One region of the Streptosporangium sp. H13245 genome, then DNA from elsewhere that is predicted to be linked to it. Evidence: riboswitches for the same ligand, from Rfam matches in the RefSeq annotation. Region 1 holds a riboswitch; the other holds the start of a gene.
What was found. A riboswitch is a leader RNA that binds a small molecule or an ion and turns the genes downstream of it on or off. The one in region 1 is predicted to bind glycine.

Region 1 (4,187 bases):
GAGCCCGTCCTGGTGGAGGCCGCGGGCGAACTTGTGGGCGGCGGCCATCGGGCCGCCGGTGTGCGAGCTGGACGGGCCGATTCCGATCTTGAAGAGATCGAAGACGCTGATCGTCATCTGAATCCTTCCAGCGTGGACGGCCACGCGCGCCCGGGGACGCGCGTGACCGTGACGCGAGGGGGGAGAGGCTTAGGACTCACCCGAGGTGAGCGCGGCGTACTCCTCCGGCGACAGCAGGTCGTCGGCGGAGCCCTCAAGACGTACGCGGAACAGCCAGCCGTCGCCGTAGGAGTCGCTGTTGACCAGCGAGGGGTCGTCCACGACGGCCTGGTTGACCTCGACGATCTCGCCGGAGACCGGGGCGAAGATGTCGCTCACCGACTTGGTCGACTCGACCTCGCCGACGGCGTCACCGGAGGCGACCGTCGAGCCGACCTCGGGGACCTGCACGAAGACCACGTCGCCCAGCGCTTCGGCGGCGTAGGCGGTGATGCCCACGGTGAGGGTCAGGCCGTCATCGATGCCGGAGATCCACTCGTGTTCCTTGGTGTAGTGCAGTTCCTCGGGAATGCTGCTCATTTTTTCCTCCTGTAGAAGGGCAGTGCGACGACCTCGACCGGCTCGTGGCTGCCCCTGATGTCGACGGCCAGTCCTGACGACAGGCCGTTGTCCACGTAGGCCATCGCGATGGGCCTGCCCAGTGACTGGGAGGGTGCCCCGCTGGTGACCTCGCCGACGACGGCGCCGTCACCGGCGACCACCACCGGATACCCGTGCCGGGGCACCCTGCGGCCGGTCGCGATCAGGCCGACCAGGCGGCGGGACGGCGGGACGTCCCTGCGCGATTCGAGGGCGGCCCGGCCGACGAAGTCGCCCGGCTTGTCAAACCTCACCACACGGCCCAGCCCGGCGTCGAACGGAGTCAGCCCGGCCGACAGCTCGTTGCCGTACAGCGGCATCCCGGCCTCCAGCCGGAGGGTGTCGCGGGCGGACAGGCCCGCGGGGATCAGGCCGTGCGGGGCGCCCGCCTCGGTGAGGGCGGCCCAGACCGGCTCGGCGTCCCCGGCCGCGACGAACAGCTCGAAACCGTCCTCGCCGGTGTATCCCGTACGGGCGACGAGGGCCTCGTGGCCCGCGACGACGGCGGGCAGTCCGGCGTAGTACTTGAGCCCGTCGAGGTCGGCGTCGGTGAGCGAGCCCAGGATCTCCGCGGAGCGCGGGCCCTGGACCGCGACCAGCGCGTACCGCTCGGAGCGGTCGTCCACCGCGGCGTCGAAGCCCTTGGCGCGGCCGGTCAGCTCGGCGGCCACCCTCGGGTAGTTGGAGGCGTTGGCGACGACCATGAACTCGGCGGGGGCGAGCCGGTAGACGATCAGGTCGTCCAGCACGCCGCCCTCGGCGTCGACGATCATCGTGTAGCGGGCGCGGCCGGGCTCCAGCGCGGAGAGGTGGCCGACCAGCGCGTAGTCGAGGGCTTCGGCGGCCTGCGGCCCCGTCACGAAGATCTCCCCCATGTGGGAGAGGTCGAACAGGCCGGCCGCCTGGCGGACCGCGTTGTGCTCGGCCGACTCGCTGCCGTAGCGGAGCGGCATCAGCCAGCCCGCGAAGTCGGTCAGCGTCGCGCCGAGGGACTCGTGCACGCCGCGCAGCGGCGTAGGTCGGGACATGTGCGCACCTCAGACAAGGGACAGATGAGAGCATCCTCCCCCTCTGTCGTGGGTGCCTGAGAGTTTCATCCGGGTTTTACCGGACTTTCACCTTCGGCGAGGTCGTGGGACCTGCTTTCCAGAGGGCACCTACCCGCACGGTCCTTTGCCTTGAGAGGTTCGCGGGGAGGGCTTGCTCCTTCAGGGGTCCTGGCCTGGGTGTCAGGACGCTCTCCCGCACGGGATTCATCGGTGTCACCGGCCAGCCTAACCGCCCGCACCGGCCGAGCGAAATCCCCTCGCGGCCCTGATCCGTCCGTTCGTACCGGGCGAGCGAGATCCCTTCGCGGTCCCGATCCGTCCGTCCGCACCGGGCGGGCGAGATCCTCCCGTGGCCCTGACCCATCTGCCCGTACCGGGTGGGCGAGATCCCCTCGCGGCCCCGATCCGTCCGTTCGTACAGGCCGAGCGAAATCCCCTCGCGGTCCCGGTCAGGGGGTGGCGTGCCGGACCAGTGCCTCGAACAGAGCGGACTCGCCGTCGGTCTCGGGGTGCCACTGGACGGCGACGGCGAACGGGTGGTCGTCCACCTCCACGGCCTCGATCGTGCCGTCCTCGGCGTGGGCGGTCACGGTGAGGCCCTCGGCAGGCCGGTCGATGGCCTGGTGGTGGTAGTGGGCCACGTCCACGGTCTCGGTCCCGAAGATCTTCGAGGTCCGGCTGCCGGGGGCGAGCCACACCGGCATCCTGCCGTAGTGGCCGGGGGCCGGGGCGTGCCCGGGGTGACCGACCACGTCGGGCAGGTGCTGGTGGAGGGTGCCGCCCAGCGAGACGTTCAGGACCTGCATGCCCCTGCAGATCCCCAGGAAGGGCAGGCCCCGCTCCAGCGCCGCCCTGACCAGCCCCAGCTCGGCGTCGTCGCGGAACGGCCGGACGTAGCCGGTCCGCTCGTGCGGCTCCTGCCCGTACCGCTCCGGGCCGACGTCCCCGCCACCGGCCAGGATCAGCCCGTCCAGGCGCCCCGCCAGCGCCGCGGGGTCACCCGCCGGAGGCAGGATCACCGGCTGCCCGCCCGCGCGGGCCACGTGGTCGACGTAGTCGTACGGCAGGAGCGCGGTGGTCGTCTCCCAGACGGTGAACCGCGCGGGCTCGACGTAGCAGGTGATGCCGATGACGGGACGGGACATGATCTCCTGTCTTGTTCTTGCTTCTCGACGTCAGGGCTGGTCAGGGGGGTCCGTGCCCCCTCTCCGCACGCTACCGGCCATGGCGGGGCGACCCGCGGCGAGGCCGGGGGACACGCCGGGGTCGCCCGCGGGGGAGGGGGGCGCGCGGAAAGGGCTACAGCGGGGTGACGTACGCGCCGGAGATGCCGCCGTCCACCAGGAACTCGGAGCCGGTGATGAAGCTGGCGTCGTCCGAGGCGAGGAACGCCACCGCGGCGGCGATCTCGGACGCCTCGGCGAAGCGGCCCACCGGGATGTGGACCAGGCGGCGCTGCGCCCGCTCGGGGTCCTTGGCGAACAGCTCCCGCAGCAGCGGCGTGTTCACCGGCCCCGGGCACAGGGCGTTCACCCGGATGCCCTCGCGGGCGAACTGCACGCCCAGCTCGCGGGACATGGCCAGCACCCCACCCTTGGAGGCGGTGTAGGAGATCTGGCTGGTCGCCGACCCCATCACGGCCACGAACGACGCGGTGTTGATGATCGACCCCTTGCCCTGCCGCCGCATGTACGGGATGGCGTGCTTGCAGCACAGGTAGACGGAGGTGAGGTTGACCTCCTGGACCCGGCGCCAGGCGTCGATGCCGGTCTCCAGGATCGAGTCGTCGTCCGGCGGCGAGATGCCCGCGTTGTTGAACGCGATGTCCACGCTGCCGTAGGTGTCGAACGCGGTCCGGAACACGCGGGCGACGTCCTCCTCGCTGGTCACGTCGGCCCGCACGAACAGCCCGCCGACCTCGTCGGCGGCCTTGGCGCCGGTCGTCTCGTCCAGGTCCACGCACACGACGCGGGCGCCCTCCTCGGCGAACCGGCGCGCGGTGGCCAGGCCGATCCCGCTTCCGGCGCCGGTGATGACGGCGACCCGGTCCTGCAAACGCAGCATCGCTACTACTCCTCGGAAATGAAGACGTTCTTGGTCTCGGTGAACGCTGACAGGGCGTCGGGGCCCAGCTCGCGGCCAAGGCCCGACTGTTTGAAACCGCCGAACGGGGTCCAGTAGCGGACGCTCGAATGCGAGTTGACGCTGAGGTTGCCCGCCTCGACCGCCCTGGCCACCCGGAGCGCCCGGCCGACGTCGCGGGTCCAGATGGACCCGCTCAGGCCGTACGGGGTGTCGTTGGCGATCCGCACGGCGTCCGCCTCGTCGTCGAACGGCACCACCGACACCACCGGCCCGAAGATCTCCTCGGTGAACGCCCGGTCGTCCGCGGACCGGGGCGTCAGGACCGTCGGCGGGAACCAGAACCCCGGCCCCGGCGGGCAGGTGCCCCGCAGGTGGGGCGGCTCGGTGACGAAGGAGGCCACCCGTTCCCGGTGC
Region 2 (4,187 bases), on a different contig from region 1:
ACACATGGGGAGCGTTATCTACCTATCTGGATCGGCATGACGGAGGCCACGGCGATCGCCATGGCCCAGGCCGAGGAGCCACCGCCCCGGCCGCTCACCCATGACCTGTTCCGCGACGTGCTCGAAGGGCTCGGGGTCCGGCTGAGCACGGTCAACATCGTCGCCCTGCGCGACGGCATCTTCTTCGCCGATCTCGTGTTCTCCAACGGGGTGGAGGTGAGCGCGCGTCCCTCGGACTCGATCGCCTTGGCACTTCGTACCGGCGCACGTATCTTCGCGAGTGAGGACGTGGTCCGGGAGGCGGGGGTGATCATCCCCGACGACCAGGAGGACGAGGTGGAGAAGTTCAGGGAGTTCCTTGACACGATCACGCCCGAGGACTTCGGCCGCGCGGGGTAGGAATTTCGGTGCATTTACGCTTCACGACGCGCCGGGTGGGGTCGTTGACTGGACTTGGCCCCAGTCCTACGGTGCAAGTGAAACCCGCGGTCGTGCGTAAACCCCCAGATCAGGCCGTGGGATGAGAGAAAGCCGGAGGTCCGCGTGGCGGTCAGCAGCGGCGAGGGTAGAAACGCCGATCAGGATGACCCGGAACGGCGCCAGTCGGCACGTCAGCGCGCGGGTGAAGAGGGTCTGCTGTTCGACGGGCAACCGGTGAAAGTGCCCGCCGACATCGGCTACCGGGGCCCGACGGCCTGTTCGGCGGCCGGCATCACCTACCGGCAACTCGACTACTGGGCGCGCACCGGCCTGGTCGAGCCCACCGTGCGCGCCGCCCACGGCTCCGGCACCCAGCGGCTGTACGGTTTTCGCGACATCCTGGTCCTCAAGGTCGTCAAGCGGCTCCTCGACACCGGCGTCTCCCTCCAGCAGATCCGCATCGCCGTGCAGCACCTGCGCGACAGGGGGGTCAACGACCTGGCCGGGATCACCCTGATGAGCGACGGGGTGAGCGTCTACGAGTGCACCTCGCCCGACGAGGTCATCGACCTCCTCCAGGGCGGTCAGGGAGTCTTCGGCATAGCACTGGGACGGGTGTGGCAGGAGGTGGAGGGCTCCCTCGCGGATCTGCCCGGCGAACGTGCGGAGTCGGGCGAGGGCCCTTTAGGCGATCATCAGGCCGATGAGCTGGCCCGCCGTCGCAGAGCACGACGAACCGGGTAAACTCGGACCTGCCACTGACCCTGTGCGGGAGAGACCCCGACCAAGATCGGGGCGCCGAAGGAGCAACCTCCCCGGAATCTCTCAGGCACCCGGTACCGCACGGACGAGGCAACTCTGGAAAGCAGGCGCGCTCGCCAGGCGCGACTCACCGACGGTGCAAGCCTCCCGGAAAATGGGGCAGGTGAAGCTCTCAGGTCACGACCCGCGAACGACGGTCGTGATGACAGAGGGGGAGACCAGGCATACGCCCGCGCCCAGCGCCGGTCTCCACCCCGTCCCGGGAGGCTTCACCAATGACCGACCTGTCATCGCTCAGCGAGCTCAGCTCCCCGCCGTTCGCGACCCGCCACATAGGGCCGGACGACGCCGCCCAGACCCGCATGCTGGAGGCGGTCGGATTCGCCTCCGTCGCCGACCTGGTCGCGGTGGCCGTGCCCGAGGCGATCCGCTCCTCGGCCAGGCTGAGCCTGCCCCCGGCGGCCGGGGAGTCCGAGGCCCTCGCGGAGCTGCGGGTCCTCGCCGGGCGCAACACCGTGCTCACCTCGATGATCGGCCTGGGCTACCACGACACGATCACCCCGGGCGTCATCCGCCGCAACCTCCTGGAGAACCCGGGCTGGTACACCGCGTACACGCCCTACCAGCCGGAGATCTCCCAGGGCCGCCTGGAGGCCCTGATCAACTTCCAGACCGTCGTCTCCGACCTGACCGCGCTCGACGTCGCCGGGGCCTCCCTGCTGGACGAGGCCACCGCCGCCGCCGAGGCGATGACCCTGGCCCGCCGCGCGGGCCGCGGCCCCTCGAAGGTGTTCGTGGTCGACGCCGACGCGCTGCCGCAGACCAAGGCGGTGCTGCGCACCCGCGCCGAGCCGCTCGGCATCGAGCTGGTCGAGAGCGACTTCACCGCCGAGCTTCCCGAGTGCTTCGGGGTGCTCGTGCAGTACCCCGGCGCCAGCGGCAGGGTCCGCGACTTCCGCGCCGTCGCCGACGCCGCCCACGCGCGCGGCGCCCAGGTGGTCGCCGCGGCCGACCTGCTGGCCCTCACCCTCCTGGCCGCGCCCGGCGAGCTCGGTGCCGACATCGCGGTCGGCTCCTCGCAGCGCTTCGGCGTCCCCCTCGGGTTCGGCGGCCCCCACGCGGCCTACATGGCGGTCCGCGACGGCCTCCAGCGCCAGCTGCCGGGCCGCCTGGTGGGCGTCTCCCAGGACGCCGACAAGCGTCCCGCGTACCGGCTCGCGCTGCAGACCCGCGAGCAGCACATCCGCCGCGAGAAGGCCACCAGCAACATCTGCACCGCGCAGGTGCTGCTCGCCGTGATCGCCGGCATGTACGCCGTCTACCACGGCCCCGAGGGGCTGCGCAGGATCGGCAGGCGCACCCACCGGCACGCCGTCGTGCTCGCCGAGGCCCTGCGCCAGGGGGGTGTCGAGGTCGTGCACGACACCTTCTTCGACACCGTGCTCGCCAGGGTGCCCGGCCGCGCCGAGGGGGTCGTCGCCGCGGCCCGCGACAACGGGGTCAACCTGCGCCTGGTCGACGCCGACCACGTGGGCGTCACCTGCGACGAGAGGACCGAGCCCCTCCACCTGGAGCAGGTCCTGGCCGCCTTCGAGATCAGCGGCACCGTGCTGGCCGACCTGGACGCCGCCGCGCACGACGCGCTGCCCGCCACGCTGGCGCGGACCGGCGACTACCTGACCCACCCGGTCTTCCACAGCCACCGCTCAGAGACGGCCATGCTGCGCTACCTGCGCAGGCTCCAGGACAAGGACATCGCGCTCGACCGGTCGATGATCCCGCTGGGCTCCTGCACCATGAAGCTCAACGCGACCACCGAGATGGAGCCGATCACCTGGCCGGAGTTCGCCGGGCTGCACCCCTACGCGCCCGAGGACCAGGCCGCGGGCTACCTCGAGCTGATCGGGGAGCTGGAGCACTGGCTGGCCGAGGTCACCGGCTACGACGCCGTGTCGCTCCAGCCGAACGCGGGTTCCCAGGGCGAGTTCGCCGGGCTCCTGGCGATCCGCGCCTACCACACCGCGCGCGGCGAGTCGGGCCGCGACGTCTGCCTGATCCCCTCGTCCGCGCACGGCACCAACGCCGCGAGCGCCGTCATGGCGGGCATGCGCGTGGCCGTGGTCGCCTGCGACGACGAGGGCAACGTCGACCTCGACGACCTCGTCGCGAAGATCGGCAAGCACCGCGAGCAGCTTGCCGCGATCATGGTGACCTACCCGTCCACGCACGGCGTGTACGAGGAGACGATCGTCCGGATCTGCGAGCTGGTGCACGAGGCCGGTGGCCAGGTCTACGTCGACGGCGCCAACCTCAACGCGCTGGTCGGCCTGGCCAGGCCGGGGGAGTTCGGGGCGGACGTCTCCCACCTCAACCTGCACAAGACCTTCTGCATCCCGCACGGCGGCGGCGGCCCCGGCGTCGGCCCGGTCGCGGTCCGCGCGCACCTGGCCGGATACCTGCCCGGCCACCCGCTGCGCGAGGGCGGCCCGGTGGGCCCGGTCTCGGCCGCCCCGTACGGCTCGGCGGGCATCCTGCCCATCTCCTGGGCCTACATCCGGATGATGGGCGCCGACGGCCTGAAGGCGGCCACCGAGCAGGCCATCCTGTCGGCCAACTACCTGGCCCGCAGGCTCAGCCCCCACTACCCGGTCCTCTACACCGGCCGCGGCGGCCTCGTCGCCCACGAGTGCATCGTCGATTTGCGCCAGATCACCAAGGAGACCGGGGTGACGGTCGACGACGTGGCCAAGCGCCTCATCGACTACGGCTTCCACGCCCCGACCATGTCCTTCCCGGTGGCCGGCACGCTGATGATCGAGCCGACCGAGAGCGAGGACCTGGCCGAGCTCGACCGGTTCTGCGAGGCGATGATCGCGATCCGCGAGGAGATCGCGAAGGTCGCCTCCGGCGCGTACGACAGGACCGACAACCCGCTGCGCAACGCCCCGCACACGGCCGACAGCCTCGTCGCCGACGAGTGGGGCCACCCCTACGGCCGCACCGAG

Region 2: another riboswitch for glycine. It lies ahead of gcvP (aminomethyl-transferring glycine dehydrogenase); the one in region 1 lies ahead of gcvT (glycine cleavage system aminomethyltransferase GcvT).

The regions. Positions count from the first base shown of each region.
Region 1 is NZ_JBSZKT010000005.1:86,867-91,053, forward strand. It holds gene ACW9TB_RS12005 (L-serine ammonia-lyase) at 1-117, opposite strand, end outside; gene gcvH (glycine cleavage system protein GcvH) at 190-579, opposite strand; gene gcvT (glycine cleavage system aminomethyltransferase GcvT) at 576-1,667, opposite strand; glycine riboswitch at 1,701-1,795, opposite strand; glycine riboswitch at 1,796-1,894, opposite strand; gene ACW9TB_RS12020 (gamma-glutamyl-gamma-aminobutyrate hydrolase family protein) at 2,138-2,833, opposite strand; gene ACW9TB_RS12025 (3-oxoacyl-ACP reductase) at 2,988-3,752, opposite strand; gene ACW9TB_RS12030 (aldehyde dehydrogenase family protein) at 3,758-4,187, opposite strand, start outside.
Region 2 is NZ_JBSZKT010000030.1:62,800-66,986, reverse strand. It holds gene ACW9TB_RS30155 (bifunctional nuclease family protein) at 1-399, shown strand, start outside; gene ACW9TB_RS30150 (MerR family transcriptional regulator) at 544-1,164, shown strand; glycine riboswitch at 1,180-1,272, shown strand; gene gcvP (aminomethyl-transferring glycine dehydrogenase) at 1,458-4,187, shown strand, end outside.